DNA from 3 places in the Gottfriedia sp. NPDC056225 genome. Region 1 is predicted to be linked to each of the others. Evidence: riboswitches for the same ligand, from Rfam matches in the RefSeq annotation. Region 1 holds a riboswitch; each other region holds the start of a gene.

Region 1 (7,740 bases):
TAATGGCTTTAGGTTCTGCCAAAAACTTAATTCTGTATAATGTGTATTATCACTTTGCACTTGTTGGAGTATTTTTGGTTTTATTGGCTTTGAAAAAGCCATTACCATATTACTTTATGATTGATATTGCAGCAATTCAGGGACAAGATCGTGAAGAAAGTAAGGAATTGTTTAAAAATCCATCACTATTTAAGGTGTTTCAATATTTGTTTATAGCATGGATTATTAAAGATATAGCCTTTGCTTTTGGACAATGGTGGATGGTCGATACGTACGGATTAAAAGCATATTACTCACGCACGATTATCTTTACAGTTGGAGGATATGTTTTTGGCATCATTATGGCAATTGGTTATGCAATTGTAACAATGAGAGCTCAAAAACTAAAAGGGGATGACCCTGAGCAAACTTCTGATGAAATTATTATTTAATGATATGAAGAAAAACCACAAGGAATTTTCCTTGTGGTTTTATTCGTTTTATCCTTGCCCTTCAATTAATTTCGAATTCATTACAATTTCTGCATTTCTCCTGCATTTAAGATATCAAGTTTTTGTATTCTTTCATTTTCAGGCTCAACGTGAATTAATATTTTTGGATCGACTAGCACATTTTTTATTTCATCTTCAATTTTGTCACATAATATATGTGCTTCTTCAATGCTCATGTCTGATGGTAATACTAGGTGGAAGTCAATATGTTCCTCGGCACCAGAGCGTCTCGTGCGTAAGTCATGGTACTCAATAAACTGTGATTTAAATGTATTTAATACTTTTACGATTTGATCTAATTCATCAGAAGAAAGGCCAGTATCAAGCAATGGAGTAAACGATTTACGTCCAAGTTCAATCGATTCCTTCATTATATAAATGGCTATTCCAATACCAATTAATGCATCAAGAAATTCCCATCCAGTAAGACTAACCAATATTAAACTTACTGCAACCCCTAGAGATGAATAGACATCTGTTAATAAATGCAAAGCGTTAGATTGCATAGCTACAGAATGAGTTTCATTTCCTACTTTTTGAACAATTTTTCCGACTCTCCAATTGATTAATGCTCCAATTAACATGACGACTACACCGATCATAGGTAACTTAATAGGAGAAGGATGTAGAAGTTTTTCGACAGATTCAATGATAATCCAAATACCTGCTACAAATATTAAGATTGTTTCAACCGTACCCGAAATATTTTCAAATTTACCATGCCCATAAGGATGATCCTCATCAGGAGGCCTGTTTGAAATTTTTACAGAGAAAAATGCAATTACTGAAGCAACTAAATCCAATAATGAGTGGATTGCTTCCGAGATGATTGCTACGGAACCAGTAAAAATTCCTACTATTAATTTTAATAAAACGATGATTGTGTTACTGCATATTGAAAGTGCTGCTATTTTGCTTGAACGCAATCTATTCACCCCTGTCCAATTTTTTCTACTTAAGTTAAGAGTTTTGTAATAAGGCAACAAAAAAGAAAAACCACTAACAATTTGTTAGTGGTTTGTTTTTTTTATATTTAATTTGTTTTTATTGAAATGATTTTTCATTTTAATTCACCTTTTCACTCGCATAAAACATATTCTATAATACAGATACTATTTTGAAAAGAAAAAGCTGCGTGTGCAATTGAAATATAAATCGACAAGATTTTTCAAAAAATGGTTTGACATCTATTTTTAGACTGTGTTATACATAGACTAATATAAAAAATAACAGTCTATTCGTAGAGGTTGCATTGTGTATAAGTATCATTTTAGAGAACTGTGGGTTCGATGACAAAATGAGAAAGGATCCAATGCCGAAGAAATAAATTGCCACACATTTTATTTCTGGGACTACATTGAATAAATGTGGTACTGTCACATGTGTTTGTGAAGAGCTATTGAAGAGATGTGATTGGCTAAGTCCTTTTTTTAAAGCGATAGGCACATGAACATATCCTTCATGTGTCTTTTTTAATACACTAATACATTGAAGGAAGCTTCTTAGAATAATCTTACATTTGGATTTGAAGGGAGAATATGAATGTATTTACATGGTAATAGTCGAATTAATAATGGAGGACATCTAGAAATTGGAGGTTGTGATACTGTAGAATTAGCTAAAAATTACGGTACACCTCTATATATTTATGATGAAGCATTAATTGAATCAAAATGTAGGGAATTCCTTGAAGCTCTAAAAGATACAGGAATGAAATATCAAGTTGCATACGCGAGTAAAGCATTTCTATGTGTTGAACAAGCCCGTTTAATTGAAAGAGAAGGATTATGTTTAGACGTTGTATCTGGTGGAGAACTTTATACAGCGTTGCAAGCAGGCTATCCAGCGGAGAAAATTCATTTTCATGGAAACAACAAGACAATTGAAGAAATCGAAGAAGCATTAAATGCAAAAATCGGTTGTTTCGTTGTTGATAACTTCTTTGAATTAGAAGTACTACAAGCGTTAGCTGAGCAACGTGGTGAAGAGGTTTCAATTTTATTACGTGTTACCCCAGGTGTAGAAGCACACACACATGAATATGTTATGACAGGACAAGAGGATTCTAAATTTGGATTCGACATCATGTCTGGGCAAGCTAACGAAGCAGTTGAAGTTTCATTAAATTCAAGTAATCTTAAATTATTAGGAATACATTCACATATAGGATCACAAATTTTTGAGCCAGATGGATTTGTTCATGCAATCAATGTATTAATGAGCTTTTTAAATGGCCTTAAAAATGATTTAGGCTTTACAGCTGAAATATTAAATGTAGGTGGGGGCTTTGGAATTCGTTATACTTCCGAAGATGAGCCTTTAGCTGTTGCAAAACATATTGACACAATTACCACGATTATTAAACAACAATGTGAAGAGCTAGATTATAAACTACCAGAGCTATGGTTAGAGCCAGGACGTAGTATAGTTGGTGAAGCAGGAACAACGCTTTATACGATTGGCTCAACAAAAACATTACCTTCAATTCGTAAATATGTATCTGTTGACGGAGGGATGACTGATAATATCCGTCCAGCTCTTTACGGATCAAAATACGAAGCAATGCTTGCAAATCGAGCAAATGATGAAAATAAAGAAGTTGTCTCTATTGCAGGCAAATGTTGCGAAAGTGGCGACATGCTTATTTGGGATTGCAAATTACCAGTTGTAGAAAACAATGATCTATTAGCTATGTCATGTACTGGTGCTTATGGTTACTCTATGGCTAATAACTACAACCGTATCCGTCGCCCAGCAGTAGTTTTCGTAAAAGATGGTATGTCAAGAGAAGTAGTACGCCGTGAAACATATGAAGATTTAGTGAGAAATGACAGAGTTTATGTTGAAAACTCTTCTATTAGATAAATAACAGATTGATAAAACACTTTCATTATAAATGGAAGTGTTTTATTTCGTTTTCCTCAATAAATTGTGATAATTTATCGACATATAAAGACATATTTATCATTTATATTACAATATTGTAACAATTGCGACTCTCTTCGTGAATCTATGGTATAAATACTTAGGTAGATTAGCGAGAGGAGAGACGCTGTAATGTTAAGAAAAAAACTGGCAGTGCTAGCAATTGCAAGTACAATAGTATTATCATTAGCGCCAAATGCTTCAGTGTTAGCTGATAGCAAAGTAGAAACAAAGCAAGCTGAAGTAGATAAGTTCCAATCACAATTTAAAAAATTAAGCAGCGAAGTAAAGAAGATAGATGCTCAAATTAAAACAACTAAGAATAATATAGATGCAAAAAAAGCAGAAATCACTGAGACAGAGAAACTTATCAATGATAAAAAAGCTAGAATTACATATTTGCAAGATCGAATTGAAAAACGTAATGAGGTATTAGAACAACGTTTAGTTGCTATGCAAAAGCAACCAAAAGTAAATCTTGTGACCGACGTCTTATTTAACTCTGATGGAATTGTAGATTTCTTTAACAGAGTAAATTCAATTTCAACATTGTTTAATGCTGACGAAAACATCATTAAAGAACAACAATCAGAACAAGACGAAGTTAAAAAAGAAAAACAACTTGTTGATGAGAAAAAAGCAACGCTTGTAGCAGCAAAAGAAGATTTAGTTGCACAACAAAGCGATCTTTCTAAAGCGCAAGCTGAAAAACAAAAATCATTAGATACTGCAGAAGCTAACTTGAAGTTGGCTGTTAAAGAACTAGAAAATGCAAAAGAAGATGAAAGAGTTCAACGTCTTGAGCAACAATCTCTAGAACTAGCGGCATTATCAAGTGATGATGAGGATGATAGTGACAATAGTCAAGCGACTAACACTAGTTCAAACTCTTCTAGCTCAGACTCAAAATCAGACTCAAGCTCACATTCAAAATCTGATTCTAATTCTGGATCAAATGCTGGACCATCAGATGATGGTGGATCAGTTGCAACAGGCAATGGAATTGTAGATTTTGCTCTTCAATATCAAGGTGTTCCTTATGTATTTGGTGGAACTTCTCCAAGTGGATTCGATTGCAGTGGATTCATCTGGTACGTATATTCACATAATGGATATGGCATCTCTCGTGGTAATGTAAAAACATATTGGAGTAGAGCGACAAAAGTAAGCTCTCCACAACCTGGTGACCTAGTATTCTTACAAAATACTTATATTAATGGTCCTTCACATATGGGTATTTACATTGGTGGAAATAAAATGGTTCATGCTGGAAGCAGCGGAATCAGCATTATCAGCTTAAGTAATAGCTGGGTTCGCTCTCACTTCTTAGGCTACGGAAAATTCTAATAGTTTATTAACCTCGTATTATATTTAGTATGGTACGAGGTTTTTTATTTTCTCTTAAAATATAAAAAAGATATAAGCTTTAGCTTATATCTTTTTGGTTTTTAACTTGTACTTTTAATAAATCACGTATTTCAATAAGTAAGGCTTCTTCTTTAGTAGGAACGACAGGTTTAGCTTCCTCTATTTCTTTCTTTCTAAATGATAGTCTATTAATTAATCGAACGAAGAAAAATACCGAAATCGAAATGATTAGGAAATCAACGACAGTTTGGATAAAGGAACCGTATTTAATTTGAGTTTTACCATACGTATACATAAGTGTTGAAAAATCAATTCCACCTGAGGCTAATCCAATTATTGGCATCATAATATCTCCAACCAAAGATGACACAATTTTACCAAAAGCTCCACCAATAATTACCCCAACCGCTAAATCAAGTACATTCCCTTTTAGAGCAAACTTCTTAAATTCTTCAAACATATTACTTTCCTCCTGTGTAATTATCGTATAAGTTTACATACAATTATTGATTCTTTCAAGTTAGGAATTAGCCTTTTTAAGCAAAAATATTTATATCGACTTATATATATGGTAAATACTAATTAATGACAATTATTAGGAGGAGTTAAGGTATGGGGACAGAATTGGCTACATTTGCTGGTGGATGTTTTTGGTGTATGGTTAAACCGTTTGACCAACAGGACGGAATTATAAAGGTTGTATCAGGATATACAGGTGGGGAAAAAGAAAATCCAACATATGAAGAAGTATGCACTCATTTAACAGGTCATTACGAAGCAGTTCAAATTACATTTGATCCTGATGTATATCCGTATGAAAAACTATTAGACTTATTTTGGCAACAAATTGATCCGACTGATGTAGGTGGGCAATTCGGTGATCGAGGTAGTTCATATAAAACGGCAATCTTTTATCATAATGAAACTCAAAAAGAACAAGCGATTGCTTCAAAAGAAAAACTTGAAAAAAGCGGTGTTTTCAAAAATTCAATTGTGACAGAAATATTACCTGCAAAACCATTTTATGAAGCAGAAGAATACCATCAGCATTATTATAAGAAGCATCCGATTCGTTACCAACTATACTTTAAAGGGTCTGGCCGCCAAAAGTTTTTAAAGGAGCAATGGAAAACTGGTCAAGAAGAGTTAAAGCAAAAGCTCACACCAATTCAGTATGCTGTTACACAAGAAGATGCAACTGAACCTCCGTTTAGAAACGAGTTCTGGAATCATAAAGAGAAGGGGATCTATGTTGATATCGTATCTGGAATTCCTTTGTTTAGTTCTTTAGACAAATTTGATTCTGGTTGTGGATGGCCAAGTTTTACAAGACCTATATTAAAAGGTGAAGTTGAAGAGAAGAAGGACTACAGCCATGGAATGATGCGTATTGAAGTAAGAAGTGCTGAATCTGATTCACATTTAGGTCATGTTTTCGATGATGGACCTGGACCTGAGGGACTTCGTTACTGCATAAACTCAGCTGCATTAAGATTTGTTCCATATGAAAAAATGGACGAAGAAGGTTTTGGTAATTACAAGAGTATCTTTCTGAAATAAAACAATAAGAAATGAGCTATGAACCGGGATGTAAATCATCTTGGTTTTTTCTTTATTAAAAATGTGAAGCTTAATTTATAACCTAATTATTACTTTCTTAATCTCGTCTCAAATATTACCTAAAAAGTTTTCTGAAAATATTTACAATTGCGAAATAAATGTGTTAATATAAAAGTGTCACAAAGTTGTCACAAATTAGGTATTGCAATTCGCAAAAAAGTAGAAACAGGAGGTCAATCATAATGAAGCAAACTGATCATGAAATCGTTGAAACATATACTCAATATTCTGGTATTGCCTTTTTTATAGGTCTTATTCTATTTTTATTATATTTCACTGGAAGCGGTTTCTTACATACAGGCGTGAGCCTAACAGTGAGCATAGTATTGATGGGATCTTGTTCAACCTTATTTTTATTAGGTACTTTTTTGGGATTGATGTTCTCAATTTCTTCAAAAGAACAAGCTTAGGATAATAAAAAAGAGTGGGTGTTCAATGACAAGAGTCATTTTGAGCACCCTTTTGTTTTGAGTTTGGCTAATCGATCTATGAAGAAACTTAACATAATTTAACATTCATCCTATATGTTTAAATATTGTAGTTTCGATGCACTAGGAGGTGTTTTTAAAAGGATGACATTTTTTAAAAAGTTAAAAGGTATGGATCGTAATGTATGGATTCGAGTTATTGGAGAAACGATTACGAGTAGTGCGATGATGATGCTTATGCCATTTTTTGCACTTTATTTAGAAGGTAAAGTCGATTCAATGCTAAAGGTAGGATTTATCATGTCGATTTCACCTATAGCTTCTTTATTCGGTTCGATGGCTGGAGGTAGGCTGGCAGATTTATATGGCCGGAAACGGATGATGGTCTTTTCAACGTTTGGAACATCTCTCATTTTAGTTTCGTTTGCTTTAGTAGAAAGCTATACGTCATTTTTAATTTTATCAATTTTACTAGGTATTAGTAACTCTTTTTTTAGTCCGGCAGCTTCTGCAATGGTAGCCGATGTAACTGAACCAGAAAAAAGAACTGAAGCCTATGGACTATTAAGAGTTGGGAGTAATGTAGGTACTGTCATAGGTCCATTATTAGGAAGTTCAGTTGTATATTTTTCAAAAGATAGTTTATTTTTTATTGCGGCAACAGCTTTAGGACTGTATAGTATTGCTCAATTAATTCTATTAAAAGAGACACTCCCTGCAGAAAAGAAGAGTGTTAAAGAAAATCAAGACAAAACAACAATTCCGTTTAAAAAGGTTCTGAACATTATTAGTTCTGATAAATTATTGCTTTTTTATGTAGCAACAGGTGTCATAATATCAATGGGATTTTCGCAAATTGAAGGAATGCTACCACTTTATTTTAAACAAAGCTTTAAGCCTCATTTCGG
Region 2 (7,740 bases), on a different contig from region 1:
AATCCATTTTTTCGAAATAAAGAAAGAAACAATCTCAAAAATAGACATAGGCAGTAACAAGAAAAATAATGGCTGAATCTTTAAATTGGAATAGACGATTAAACAAATTGATAAAATAAGCAAACATTTTATAAAGTTTGAATTTTTTATTAAATACAGACTAATGTTTATACAAAAATAAACAAGTAGTGCAAAAAGAACCCAAGAGAAATTAGGAATTTCCTTATAAATACAAATTAAAGCAATATACAAAATAACAGAGAGCTTATTTAAAATAATCCAACGCTCCATATGTAACACCCTTAGAGTCAGTCTACTTTCCCAGTAATATAGAAAATAGCAATTTGTGTTCGATGTTCTAAACCTGTCTTCCCAAGAATTGAAGTAATATAGTTAGCAACAGTACCTTCTGATATATATATTTGCTTAGATATTTCCTTATTCGATAGGCCTTTTGCAATTAAAGACATTACATCTAACTCCCTTTGAGTAAATAAACTTGTATCAATCTTTGTGTCAGTTATATTAGTATTATTTGATAAATTCGTTCTTATTTTATCCAGTACTAAGTCCTGCATGATTGTATTTCCATGATAAACACTTTTAATCGCTTCTCGAATTCGTTCTGGATCATTATTTTTTAATAAATAGCCCTTTGCTCCATTTTTCACAGCGTCAATAATATACTCATCATCATCAAAAGTCGTTAAAATAAGTGGCTTCGTTTTAGTCTGCTCAGAAATAAGCTTCGTAGCCTCCACACCATTCATATTAGGCATTCGAACATCTAAAAGAGCAACATCTACTTGATGACTTTGACAATATTTAAACGCCTCATTCCCATCATCTACAGTTTCTAACACTTCAAACTCTTCATAAGAACTCAATATTATTTTAAGTCCTTCCCTAATAAATGAATTATCATCTGCAATAATTAGTTTTATTTTCATTTGAATAGAGGGAGAAAATTTCTACCTCGTTTTCACATCCTTTATTCCACGAATTATATTTCCATTATATACCTATTTAAACCAATTACTAATAGTAGAAAAAAGATTTTAATGAACGAAAAATAAAAAAATCCCTAATGTAATAACAAAAGGGATTCTACATATTACTTATTTTCAATTAATACTTTACCAAATTGCACTTCATTATTTTCGAAGTAATCATGGGCTTCTTTCACTTGATTAAACGTGAATGATTTTGGATTGATGAGTGGCTTTAATTTTCCTTCTTCAACTAAAGAAGAAATTTTATTTAAAATAGCACTATGCTCCATTCGCCCTTCTTTCGTCTTTTGAGTGAGCATAATAAAAATGACGTGCAAAGATAATGATTTATTATGTAAAAGAGTTAAGTCATGTGTCGAACGTGCAGCGATCGCTAATACGGTACCTTGTGGTTTCACTGCAAGAAATGATTTATCTAGGTTTTTTTGACCAACAGTATCAAAAACAAGATCAAAGCCTTGTCCATTTGTTAGTCGATTTACATAGTCTTCTACAGTCTCTTCTTTATAATTGATGACATGATCAACACCTAGCTTTTTAACTAAATCAGCTTTTTCATTTGATGAAACAGTTGTCGTAACGATTGCTCCAAAAGCTTTCGCCAATTGAATAGAAACGTGACCAACACCACCAGTCCCACCATGAATTAAAATATGATCACCTTGTTTTAAATTACCTCTATCAAAAAGTGCTTCCCAAGCAGTTATAGACGTTAATGGTAAACTAGCCGCTTCTTGAATCGGTAAATTCTTTGGAGCTTTAGCAATAAACGATTCTTCAATTAAAAAATAATCTGTCAACGTCCCACTAAAGACATTTAAACCAAATACTAAATCGCCAACTTCAAAATGTGAAACATTCTCACCTACTTCAACAACTTCACCAGAAAAATCACTATGTAAAATCATAGGAAAATTAGGCTGAAACGCATTCGGCACAATGCCTTTTCTTATTTTTGTATCGATCGGATTAATACTAGTTGCAGCAACCTTTACTAATACTTGATTACTAGTTGGCTTTGGCATTGAAATTTCAACATGTTTAAATTCAGAACTATCTCCATATTGATGAATTACAATCGCTTTCATATTGACTCCCTCTTTCGTAATGGAAAATATTTTGAAGTCATTGTAGCATAAATCAGCTCTAAAAAAATACAATTTTGCAATTCACTGAATCCTAAAGTTTTGATTATAATGGTTAAATTTTTATAATTATCATTGTTTTTTCGATTTGTTTCAGTATAATCAATATAAATCTTTTAATCTTATTGATGGAGGAAATGACTATGGTAAACAAATTAGAGGAATTAAATGAGAGAAATACGTTGAACCATAGAAATATTGTAAAGTATGTTAAACATGTCTTCGATGAGTTAGACACAAAAGTTAAAAGATTTCGTGACGAAACAGCAATTAAAGCAGCTCATCATGCAAAACCAGATTTAGAAGAAGAAACTTTATTTTATAGCAATATTCACAATATGAAAAAGCTACTAATTGACGTATTAGAGCGTACTACTGAAGATTTCGAACATCTTGGAGATAAAAACTGGAATAAAAACTTTGAAGATGGCGTAAATATTTGATTTTAAATAAAGACATAAAACTTACTTTTAAATAAAACGTATTTTCTCGATAAAAAGGATAGGAGGGTATTAAACCTTCCTATCCTTTTAATTATGGATACAAATCACTGCTTCAAATTACTTATATAATTTTTCAATACAAAAAGTACACTTTCATCGATTGGAATATTTATACCAAATCCTTCGCTTTTTTCAAGTGAGACAAAGCCATGGAGTAAGCTCCTTAAACCCCTAACTGCATGAATCAGTTCAATATCGGTTAAATTATATGGTTTCATTATTTCGTAAATTAGGTTTAAAATTTTATTCGCTGTTTGATGATACTCATCTTTTGGTGTTTGAGACGGAGATAAGGTAGCTTTGTATAAACCTGGATGAGTTCGAGCGTAATTAAGATAAGCAAAGGCTAAAGCAAAAATTGCTTTCTCGCTCCTTTGATGATTAACAGCCTCTTTAAGTTGTTCATAAAGCTGTGTAATAGCATATAGGGCAACACTATTTTTTAGTTCATCTAAATTCTTAATATGATTATAGATCGATGGTGGTTGAATCGTTAGCTTCTTTGCAAGATAACTTATCGTTAAAGCTTCCCACCCTTCTGTATCGACAATTTTAATTGAAGCCCTCAGTAATTCATTAAAATTCAATCCAATTCTTGGTGACATATCCTCCCCACTCCCACTACTGCTTTTTAAGAGCACGGTCAATCGCTTCTTGTGGATGACTTAGCATCGTACCATGACCAACTGCTAATAATGTAGGTTTCAAATCACTAATTTTCTTCGCACTATTTAATGCAGTCTCTTTACTCCAAGTTGCAAGAGTTGGAAAAGGAAATAAAATTCTTAATTGACCAGAAATCGCAAATCCTCCTCTTAACGAAAAAGCATCACCAGCAATAATTGCATTTGTGCGTTGATCCAAAAATGCCATCGAGCCTGGCGTATGACCAGGAACTTCAAACGCTATTAAAGAGCCTATCGTATCACCTTCTTGAAGTAAACGATCAGGAATCGTTTTTATATTTTTAGGAACATCGCCTTTTATAGGAATATTGGGTTCACTTGCTTCTAGACTAGTATCCCCTTTTAATAATTTTGCATCTCGTTTTGAAATAGACACGACCGCATCTGGAAGTAATGCTTTTAATTGATCAAGCGAACCGACATGATCACCGTGAGCATGTGTTAAAACGATATTCGTAATTTTTTTGCCTATTTGATTTGCTGTTTCTAAAATTTTAGTCGCACTAAAAGACAGCGCTGTGTCAATTAACGTAAGCTCGTTTTCTTCTTCAACTAAAAAACAATTTACAGGAAAGAAATTGGGTAAAAAGCTCAACTCATAAAGATGATTATTTTTCGTAATCTTCATATTATACCCTCCTAATAATAAAAACTAATACCTTTAGTTTTATAATACTAATGGTATTAGTTTTTGTGAACAAAAATTCCAAATTTTACATAAAAATCGTTAAAATGACTAAATATACTTCCATTTTTTGTAAGCTGAAAACTATTGGATCTAGTTGTTATTTGGTAATGGCGAACACTTTGTGTACTTTATTGATAAAGCTGTGAACTTCGTTGATAAAGCATTTGTTTTTGTTGATATAGTACTGATTTTTGTTGATATATAGGATTTTTTGTTGATAAGATGGTTGGCAGACTTTGCAATCCTTGGGTTTGTGCATAAATCAATGAATTCCGTGCTAATTGGAAGGATTTCGTGCATAAAATATCTAGCTTTAGAGTATATCAATTGATTTCATCCATAATGCCAATGGTTTCTGCGTTAATTGGTTGATTCTCCCACAATGTCACAGTTTTGTACGTATATCAATAACTCCATAAAAAAACGGGCAAAAAATAGTCTGGTCCTTTTTTGCTTAGAGTACAGCCACAAAAATACCACAGTTTTTAGAACCGTGGTACACCTCAAAATTTATACTTTCTTATCTTTCTAAAAAACCCTTTCATCATAGATGAAAGGGTTAGATCAAATAGTAATTTATTTTCTACTTAAATCCATTTCTTTATAAGGTACAACTTTTGTTCTATGTTTAACTTTATAACCTAACCAAACAATTAAAAATACAGGAATTCCAATGTATGAAACAAGTACACCCTGCCAGTTAATTGCATGACCAGTAAATGCTTGATAGTTTTGAGCTAAAACAATAAATAAACAAGCTAAGAATGCTAAGATTGGACCTAGAGGGAACCATTTTGCACGGTAAGGAAGTTCTTTCAAATCTTTCCCTTGAGCAACATACCCTTTACGGAATCGGTAGTGAGAAATCGCAATACCTAACCAAGCTATAAAACCTGATAAACCTGATAAATTTAATAACCAATTGTAAACTTGACCTTCACCGAAAAATGAAGATAAAAGAGCTAAAGAACCAACTGCAAGTGTTACGTATAAAGCATTTGTAGGAACACCATTTTTATTTACTTTTGTTAAGAATTTAGGTGCTTTTCCTTCTAATGCTAAAGTATATAACATACGTGTTGACGCATATGTTCCGCTATTACCTGCAGATAAAACTGATGTTAAAATAACTGTATTCATAACAGACGCTGCAAATGCAACACCTAATTTTTCAAATACTAAAGTAAATGGACTAACAGCAACACTGCCTCGCACTAAGTCAGGATCTGTATAAGGAATTAACAAGCCAATTACTACAATCGCTAACACGTAAAATAAAAGGATACGCCAGAAAATTTGACGAATAGCTTTTGGAACATTTTTTTCTGGATGTTCTGTCTCACCTGCTGCAACACCAATTAATTCAGTTCCTTGGAATGAAAATCCTGCAACGATAAAGATTGATAATACACCCAAAAATCCATTATGGAATGGAGCATCACCAACAGTAAAGTTTTTAAAACCTGCATCATGCCCTTTTAAAATACCAAAAATCATTGCAATACCAACAATTAAAAAGACAACAACAGTAACTACTTTAATTAATGAGAACCAAAATTCTGATTCACCATAACCTTTAACTGAAAGTAAATTTAAACCTAAAATAATAACTAAAAAGATTCCGCTCCATAATACTGCTGGAGTATGTGGGAACCAATATTTCATAAGCATTGCTGAAGCTAATAATTCAAAAGCTAATGTAATCGCCCAGTTATACCAATAATTCCAACCCATTGCAAAACCAAATGCTGGGTCTACATAGCGAGATCCGTAAGTACTAAATGAACCAGAAACTGGTAAATAAGTCGCCATCTCACCTAAACTAGTCATTAAGAAATAAACCATTATACCAATTAATCCGTAAGCTAAAATAGCACCACCAGGACCAGCTTCACTTATTGAAGATCCACTAGCTAAAAATAAACCTGTCCCTATCGATCCACCAATTGAAATCATAGTTAAATGTCTTGCTTTTAGACCTCTTTTTAAAGAAGTTTGGTTAGTATTCGTTTCTGTACGATCATTTTTCGGGTTTGTTAGTCCCATCATGTTGCCTCCTCTTGATTCTTGCAATCTTATCTTTACGCGAGAATATGGGACGGTATAAAGTGTTGTATGATGTGTATTTTACTCATGATTTTCAACAATATGTAAAGATTGGAAAATCCAGTAAAAAAAACAAAAAACACGTGAATCAATGTTCACGTGTTCTAGACTCAAATATATGTGTCAAACAGCATCAACATCTCTTCAATAGCCCTCCACAAGAAATCTTGTGACAGTCCTACGCTTATTTAGCAATAGGCCCAATAATAAATTTAAATGGTAAATTTATTATTTCGGCAGTTTCGCCTTTTATTACTTATCATAGGTCCCATAAACCTCAAAGTAATGACTAATCAAAACCGCGCCTCTATCCATACGAGATAAAGATCATATTAAATTTAATTTTATAAGTTCAATATACAATCTACTAATCTAGTTTGTCAATAGATTTTTCGACAAATTTTGAGGGTAACATGAAGAGAATTCTGGTTCTAAAGACCATGAAAGATTAGTAAAAAACTCAAATTTATTGTAAGACTTCAATTTTTTTACTAATATTGTCTAACGACTAATGCGCTTACCTTGTACCATTCGACTTCCTTTATGTATAATATTTCTATGTACTTCAAAGGAGGAATTTTTCACATGACAATTTATAAAGCACTTACACTTGCGGGATCAGATAGTAGTGGTGGAGCAGGGTTACAAGCTGATATTAAAACATTTCAGGAACGTAATGTTTATGGAATGAGTGCAATTACAACTTTAGTAGCGATGGATCCTCATAATCATTGGCATCATCAAGTATTCCCAATAGATATAGATACAATTGCAGCACAATTAGAAACAATCGTAGTTGGTGTTGGAATTCAAGCGATGAAAACAGGAATGCTAGGATCAGTTGAGATCATTGAGTTAGCTGCAAAAACGATTAAAAAACATAATATTGATCGCGTAGTTGTAGACCCAGTTATGATTTGTAAAGGAAATGACGAAGCTCTTCATCCAGAAACAAATGATGCATTAAGAGAAATTTTAGTTCCCCTTTCAACAGTTGTAACGCCAAACTTATTCGAGGCAGCACAATTAGCTAAAATGGCACCAATTTGTACAGTTGAACAAATGGAGGAAGCAGCACGCAAGATCCATGAGTTAGGTGCAAAATATGTTTTAGTAAAAGGCGGAAGCAAAATTCAGCATGAAAATGCAATAGACGTATTATTTGATGGTGAAAAAATCGAACATTTAGAATCTGACAGAATTGAAACTACATACACACATGGAGCAGGTTGTACATACTCTGCAGCAATTTGTGCAGAGCTTGCTAAAGGTGCAGAACCAAGAGAAGCAATTAACACTGCAAAAAAATTCATTACTGAAGCAATTCGTCACTCATTCCCAATTAATCAATACGTAGGCCCAACAAATCATATGGCTTATCGTTTACATGGTGAAGCTTAATAAATCAAGATAAAATAAAAACCACAAGGAATTAATTCCTTGTGGTTTTTACATTTTTTTTAAAGTTCACTTGATCACGTTTTTAATTAGTTTAAATAAATCTCTTGCTTTGAAAAAAACGAATCTTTCCCATCTAGCTAATAAACCATTTCCATTTTCTCCATTTGCAATCTGAATAGCGTGTTGCTTATGAAACTT
Region 3 (7,740 bases), on a different contig from region 1:
CCAGTCGTAGCACCAGCAAATGCTGTACGGTGATGTTGCGTTCCACCGAAACGACGGAAGTCTAATAGTCCTTCAGGCGTACGGTTGAACATTACACCCATACGGTCCATCATATGAATGATACCAGGTGCTGCTTCTGCCATCGCTTTTACTGGTGGTTGGTTTGCTAAGAAATCCCCACCATAAATTGTATCATCAAAATGCTCCCATGGAGAGTCACCTTCACCTTTTGTATTAACAGCCCCATTAATTCCACCTTGAGCACATACAGAATGTGAACGTTTTACAGGAACTAATGAGAATAAATCTACTTTTGTACCAGCTTCAGCGGCTTTAATTGTTGCCATAAGACCAGCTAGTCCGCCACCGACGATAATTATTTTCCCACTCATGACTATATCTCTCCTTACAAGTTCGCTAGTGTTGGATCAATGAATGCAAAGATAGCACGTAATCCAACGAATGTTAATAAAACGAAAACACCTAATGTTACATATGTTGAAATACGTTGTGATCTAGGTGTTACAGTGATTCCCCAAGATACGAAGAACGACCATAATCCATTAGCAAAGTGGAAAATTGTTGAAATTACACCTACTATATAGAAAACTAACATAAATTTTGAATTGAAAATATCAGCCATCATATTATAGTCAACTGTTGCTCCCATTTGAGCAGCAATACGTGTTTGCCACACGTGCCAAGTAATAAAAATTAGAGTAACTACGCCAGAAATACGTTGGAATAAATATAACCAGTTACGTAAATATCCATAATTTTTAACATTGCTAGTACCTGTGAATGCGATGTAAAGTCCATAAACCGCATGGTATAAAATTGGTAAGAAAATTACAAAAATTTCTAAAAAATAGCGGAATGGTAAATTCGCCATAAATTCTGCAGCTTTGTTGAATGATGATGCTCCATTTGTCGCAAAATGATTGACAACTAAGTGCTGTGTTAAAAAGATTCCAACTGGAATAACTCCTAGCAATGAATGAAGTTTTCTAAAGAAAAACTCCCTTCCATTCTTGTTGCTCATGTAAACCCCTGCCCCCTTTAGTTTGTACACATGAAAATTTAATTCTTCTATTACTCTTAAAAAATAATAAAAAGTAATACTGCATAAAAAGTCGAAATTTTTATGACATTTATCTACAAACCATTTTACTCCTGATAATATAGCAGGTCAAGAAAACGCGTACATTTTTCTTTACTGAAAAAACTTCTCATTTAGTTTGTTTATCTGTACTGTATAGAGCCTTCCAATTATTGCTATCAACGTTTCCAAATATTGTTTTTCTTATTGAATTTTGTATATAATAAAAACATGTTTTTTAGGAAGAGGAGTTGTTATCCGACTATGACGAACGACATTAATATTGAAGATATAAATATTCCGGGAAATATTTCTGGTTTTGGCTATGAACTTATACGCGATGATCTATTAAACGATTTACTAGGAAAAGATCAACATGATATTTTATATTGGGCGGGTAAAATGATTGCCAGAAAATATCCCTTAGCGACATTTGAAGAAATTATCGAGTTCTTTGAAAGAGCAGGATGGGGTACTCTTACTGTTGAAGAAGAAAAGAAGCAAGAAGTTCATTTAACATTATCGTCTGAGTTAATTACATACAGAAATGAGCATAAAAAGAACGTTTCTTACCAATTAGAAGCAGGATTCCTAGCGATGCAAATTGAACAGCAAATAGACGTCATTGCTGAAACATATGAAGAACAAAGTAAAAGAGGCCACAAAGTAAAATTCCAAGTAAAATGGGATTTAAAAGATCCAATTACAAAAAAATAAAAATAACCACAAGGCATTTTTCCTTGTGGTTATTTTTATTACAAAAAAACACAAAATCCCCCTCATCTGCCCTTACAAACCTTTTCACTCATTATTACACTACCTTTATTCTGAATTCCCTATTCCCTGGCCTTCCTCACTTTTCCTGCACATAATCTCTTCCTCGATACTTACTTCGTTTTTACGTTTAACTCCTTTAATAATAGAATTAGTGAAAAATAAACAAATAAAAACAAAAAACAAAATGGTGAGTATTAATAGCACAAGCTGTAGCACAATTTCTCCATATCCGTATAAAATTAAACTATGCATCATTATTAATACCTCCTACTATTCAATTCTAACATTCGACACCCTTTCTTAATTTACAGAATATTTACTTAATTTATTCGATTAAGTCACAAAAAAACCCTTTTATGCGTCCTCTCAATACTCTATGGCTTTAAATGATTATAGTGATTATTTTGTTAAATTCACTATTTAGCCGTTTTATAGAAAGATTGGTTTGCCTAAAAGGGTTTTTATTTACTATTTAATTTTCTACTGCTACTTCTTCATTGATACGATTTAATTCATATCCTTCATGAAGCGCATGTACTGCTTCTTGTAATTTTGATTTAGGAATAACAGTTGACACTTTAATCTCAGATGTACTAACCATTTTTACGGGAATATCACTGTCAGCTAAAAATTTAAACATTTTCGCAGCTACACCTGGATTTGAAACCATTCCACTACCAACAATTGAAACTTTAGCAAGTTCGCTTTCAAAATCAAATGAACGATAACCTAAAAATTCTTTCTTTGACTCTAGGACTGTAATTGCTTCCAACATATTTTCTGATTTAATTGAAAATGAAAGATTTACTAAATTATCAGATGTTACACTTTGAATAATAATATCAACATCAATACCTTCAGTTGCTAATAAAGTAAAGATTTTAGGTAATAAATCTACATGATTATTTAAACCGTTTAAAGTCATTCTTGTTACATTAGACTCGAATGCGATTCCTCTTACGACTGATTGTTGTTCCATTTCTTGTTCCTCCCCAATAAATGTACCGATTTCATCATGTTGACTTGATCGTACTTGAATGACTAAATTATAATTTTTTGCGAATTCAACTGCTCTTGGATGTAAAACAGCTGCTCCTAAAGCTGCAAGCTCTAACATTTCATCATACGAGACATGGCTTAATTTCGACGCATTTGGCTCAACTCTAGGATCCGTCGTATAAACTCCTAATACATCAGTATAGATATCACAACGTTCTGCGTTTAAAGCTGCAGCTAAAGCTACTGCAGTAGTATCTGAACCACCGCGGCCAAGCGTTGTAATTTCATTATTTTCACTTAAGCCTTGGAAACCAGCTACGATTACGATATAACCTTCATCAAGCAATTGTTGAATTTTTTCAGTATGAATAGTTTCTATTCGAGCATTACCATGAACAGATTCAGTCTGAATACCTGCTTGCCAACCTGTTAGTGAAATGGCTTTAAACCCTTTAGCTTGGATTGCCATTGCAAGTAATGAAATAGTAACTTGTTCACCTGTTGTAAGTAGCATATCTAATTCGCGCTTATTGTTTTGTGGACTAATTTGTGTTGCTAGACTAACAAGTTCGTCAGTATGATGTCCCATAGCTGAAACAACTGTAACGACTTGATTTCCTTCTTTGTACGATTTGGTTACTGTTTCAGCAACATGCTGTATTCGTTCAATTGAGCCTACTGAAGTACCACCGAATTTCTGAACAATAATTCCCATTTTTCTCATCCTCACTTTTTAACTTAAAAAAGAATACAAAAAAGCGCGTGAAGCAATGTTCACGCGCCTAATTTACAATAAATAAAATAGACAAATCATCAACATCTCTTCAATAGCTCCCCGCATAATTATTAATTATTATGCGACAGTACTACATTTCTTAAATGCAGTCCCAACAAAATGAATTGTGGATTCATTTTATTTCGGCAAAACGTCCTTTCAACTGTCCATCACAACGCCACACGTCTATGACAGCATACTCTTAGGTTTTGCACCTCTATTACGAGAGAAAATCATTTAATTTTAACTAAAATATAAATTATTTTGAAAATAGTGTCAAGATAAAAATATTGGAAGAAACTAAATATCACTCATTATGGAAAAATTGATAGATTCCTTCTGCAACATTTTTTGGTATTTTCGCTGCTATTAACTCATCAATTGTTGCTTCTTTTATTTTTTTAACAGATCCAAAATATTTTAGTAAGGCTTTCTTTCTAGTACCACCGACACCTGGAATGCCATCTAATGCAGATTGAACCATCGATTTACTATGCAACTGACGGTAAAATTCAATCGCAAATCTGTGCACCTCGTCTTGAATTCTTTGGAGTAAAAAGAATTCTTGGCTTTGTCTTCCTAATTGTACAATTTGTGGTGGCTGTCCAATTAACAACTCTGAGGTTCGGTGTTTTTCGTCCTTAACAAGTCCTGCGGTTGGAATGAATAAACCTAATTCATTTTGAAGTACATCCTCTACTGCAGCTAAATGTCCTTTACCTCCATCGACGATAATTAAGTTGGGTAAAGGTAGATTTTCTTTTAATGCTCTAGAATATCTTCTCCTTACAACTTCACGCATTGAATCATAATCATCTGGTCCTACTACAGTTTTAATTTTATATTTTCGATAATCTTTTTTTGACGGTTTTCCATCTATAAATACTATCATTGCTGAAACAGGATTCGTACCTTGAATATTTGAATTATCGAATGCCTCGATTCGATAAGGAGTTTCAATATTTAATATTTCACCTAGTTTTTCAATTGCTTTAACTGTTCTTTCTTCGTCACGCTCGATTAATTTAAATTTTTCACCGAGACCAATTTTGGCATTTTTATTTGCTAATACAACTAATTCCTTTTTTTGTCCTCTTTTTGGTTGTAGAACAGGCACTTTCAGTAATTCTTTTAAAATTTCAGTATCAACTTTGTCTGGTACGAATAATTCTTTCGGCTTTATATTATGAGGTTTTTCATAAAATTGTCCTATAAATGATAGGAACTCTTCCTCTGGCTCATCGTAAATTGGAAAATAAGACACATCTCGTTCAATTAATTTTCCACTTCGAACAAAGAAAACTTGAACACACATCCATCCTTTGTCCACTGCATATCCAAACACATCTCGGTCGACCAAATCACTATTCATCATTTTCTGCTTTTCCATCGTTGCTTCAATTGACACAATTTGATCTCGGTATTCTTTCGCCCGCTCAAAATCTAATTGCTCAGATGCCGCTAACATTTTTGCCTCTAGCTCTTTTCGAATTTGATCTTCTCCTCCATTTAGAAAACGAACAATTTCATTTACTATTTCTTGGTTCATTTGATCCGTTACTTCTTTTACACAAGGCGCAAGACATTGACCAATATGATAATACAAACAAACCTTATCAGGTAATGAAGTACATTTTCGCAATGGATATAAACGATCTAATAATTTTTTCGTTTCATTTGCAGCAGTAGCATTAGGAAAAGGTCCAAAATATTTTCCTTTATCCTTCTTCACATTACGCGTAATTAATAAACGCGGATGTTTTTCAGCAGTAATTTTAATAAAGGGGTATGATTTATCATCCTTTAGCATGATGTTATATTTGGGATCATATTTCTTAATCAAATTCATTTCAAGAATTAATGCTTCCATATTTGAAGAAGTGACAATATATTCAAAATCAGTGATTTCTTGAACTAAACGATACGTTTTACCATCATGAGATCCTGTAAAATATGACCTAACTCTATTTTTTAATACTTTGGCTTTTCCTACATATATAATTGTCCCCTGAACGTCTTTCATTAAATAGCATCCAGGTTGATCTGGTAATAGCGCCAACTTTTCTTTTAACTGATTATTCAATGTCAAACCCCCTTCCGTGCATTTGTACACTTAATATTATAATCTCCATCGTTAAAAACTGAAAATACTTTAATGTAATTAAGAAAAAATTAAGCTTTCTATTATAACTTTAATCTCAATAATAACTAAGAAGAGGAGAATACTAAATGAAAAAAGTTCGAGCGATTCATTTTTGGATTGGTGTTATTGTTTCGGTTTTCTTACTAATCGAATCAACAACTGGAATAATCCTATACTTTAATAAAGGAGGCGAGGAAAGAGGTAGATTTTCTATGCAAGATGGTCAATTCCCTTCAAGTGGCCAGTTAAATGGAAATCAACAATCTAATTCACAAGACGGTGACAACACAAATTTTCAAAATGGACAAACTGGCAACAATACTCAATTCCCAAATTTTCAAAATAGACCTGAGCAATCAGCCTTTTCAGTAAAAAGCTTACATACCGGTATTATTGGTTTAATAAGTGGAATCGGTCTTTTTATTCTTACTGGAACTGGACTGACTTTATCTTGGATTTTGTGGCGAAATAAAAGAAAAACGAAAAAGCGAAGTGAAAAAGTTTCAATGGCTATTTAATGTTTGGTTCATGCCTTAAATATAGATTTTATGCTCTATAAAACAAAAACCATCTAGATTGTAGTGCACCACAATCTAGATGGTTTTTTATTTTATTTAGCTTGAGAAATTAAGAAGTCGCAGTTTCAACTTTAACTTGTTCTTCTTTATTTTCATTATCTCCAGCTTTTCTATTCGTTAATTTAATTGGTTTTAGGAATAAAGTTACTACTGCACCAATTAAAATGAATCCTAAACCTACAAAGAATACTTGGTGTAAAGAATCCATTAAAGATGTTTTAATGATTGGTAACATTCCTTCTAGGATTGGTTTAGGAATTAATTTTTTAGCATCCGCATTAAATAACATTGTAAATACAGATTGAGGTGTTGTATTAATCATGTCTTTAAATTTGTCTACTAATGGAGCAGCTTGTGCTGGTAATTTATTTAAAAATGGAACTAAATCATGATTTAAAAGTGTTCCTGATTTACTGTTCATTACAGCACCTAAAACAGTAGCTCCAAATGTTCCACCGATTGAACGGAAGAATTGGCTTGAAGATGTAACGATCCCTAATTCTTTCTTATCGAAAACTTCTTGTAGAGCTAGTGTAATTGTCGGCATTACTAAACCAATTCCAAGACCCATAACTCCCATAAAAATTGTTGCAATTGTTTTACTTGAATCCATATCTAAAGTTGTTAGCAGATATAAACCTAATGCGATTACGAACATACCTGTAATAATTTGTGGTTTTATCCCAACTTTAAATACAACCTGACCACCGATAATACTTGCAATAATCATTGTTACCATCATCGGCGTCATAATAGTTCCCGATTGAGTTGCACTTGTTCCAACAATACCTTGCATGAAGAATGGTACGAACATGATTGCACCAAACATCGCGATTGTCATAAAGAAACCAATTAAGTTTAATGTTACGAAAGTTCTATTTTTGAATAAATGCATTGGTAAAATTGGCTCTTTAGCTTTATTTTCGACAATAACGAAGCTAACGATTCCAACCACTGCTAAAACAAATAAACCAATGATTTGCCAAGAATTCCAATCATATTTAACTCCGCCTAAGCTTAAAGCAAGTAGTAAGCTTACAACACCAATGATCATCGTAAACATACCAGCAAGATCGAAATTGATTGGGCCAGAATTTTTACGACCTTTTAATCCTAAAGCAATAAAAATTGTTGCAATAATCCCAACAGGAAGGTTAATATAGAAAACCCATTTCCAGTTTAATGAATCAACAATCCAACCACCAATTTGTGGACCAATTACTGACGCTAAACCGTAAATACCACCGAAAACCCCTTGGAATTTCGCACGTTCTTTACCTGTAAATAAATCCCCGATAACAATCATCGCCATCGGCATCATTACTCCGCCACCGATACCTTGAATACCACGGTAAATGATTAATTCTGT

The links. A riboswitch is a leader RNA that binds a small molecule or an ion and turns the genes downstream of it on or off. The one in region 1 is predicted to bind lysine.
Region 2: another riboswitch for lysine. It lies ahead of ACFCYN_RS12620 (amino acid permease); the one in region 1 lies ahead of lysA (diaminopimelate decarboxylase).
Region 3: another riboswitch for lysine. It lies ahead of ACFCYN_RS15140 (aspartate kinase); the one in region 1 lies ahead of lysA (diaminopimelate decarboxylase).

What each region holds. Positions count from the first base shown of each region.
Region 1 is NZ_JBHJTJ010000045.1:4,226-11,965, forward strand. It holds gene ACFCYN_RS20720 (VC0807 family protein) at 1-431, shown strand, start outside; gene ACFCYN_RS20725 (cation diffusion facilitator family transporter) at 512-1,417, opposite strand; lysine riboswitch at 1,725-1,898, shown strand; gene lysA (diaminopimelate decarboxylase) at 2,034-3,356, shown strand; gene ACFCYN_RS20735 (coiled-coil domain-containing protein) at 3,549-4,763, shown strand; gene mscL (large conductance mechanosensitive channel protein MscL) at 4,843-5,244, opposite strand; gene msrA (peptide-methionine (S)-S-oxide reductase MsrA) at 5,397-6,344, shown strand; gene ACFCYN_RS20750 (hypothetical protein) at 6,587-6,814, shown strand; gene ACFCYN_RS20755 (MDR family MFS transporter) at 6,977-7,740, shown strand, end outside.
Region 2 is NZ_JBHJTJ010000016.1:64,216-71,955, reverse strand. It holds gene ACFCYN_RS12650 (sensor histidine kinase) at 1-291, opposite strand, end outside; gene ACFCYN_RS12645 (response regulator transcription factor) at 309-950, opposite strand; gene ACFCYN_RS12640 (zinc-dependent alcohol dehydrogenase family protein) at 1,115-2,101, opposite strand; gene ACFCYN_RS12635 (hypothetical protein) at 2,302-2,601, shown strand; gene ACFCYN_RS12630 (TetR/AcrR family transcriptional regulator) at 2,706-3,266, opposite strand; gene ACFCYN_RS12625 (MBL fold metallo-hydrolase) at 3,283-3,975, opposite strand; gene ACFCYN_RS12620 (amino acid permease) at 4,612-6,084, opposite strand; lysine riboswitch at 6,282-6,459, opposite strand; gene pdxK (pyridoxine/pyridoxal/pyridoxamine kinase) at 6,727-7,542, shown strand; gene ACFCYN_RS12610 (hypothetical protein) at 7,609-7,740, opposite strand, start outside.
Region 3 is NZ_JBHJTJ010000022.1:69,308-77,047, forward strand. It holds gene sdhA (succinate dehydrogenase flavoprotein subunit) at 1-392, opposite strand, end outside; gene ACFCYN_RS15125 (succinate dehydrogenase cytochrome b558 subunit) at 407-1,042, opposite strand; gene ACFCYN_RS15130 (YslB family protein) at 1,364-1,816, shown strand; gene ACFCYN_RS15135 (hypothetical protein) at 1,922-2,131, opposite strand; gene ACFCYN_RS15140 (aspartate kinase) at 2,349-3,590, opposite strand; lysine riboswitch at 3,696-3,878, opposite strand; gene uvrC (excinuclease ABC subunit UvrC) at 3,958-5,733, opposite strand; gene ACFCYN_RS15150 (hypothetical protein) at 5,880-6,311, shown strand; gene ACFCYN_RS15155 (MDR family MFS transporter) at 6,421-7,740, opposite strand, start outside.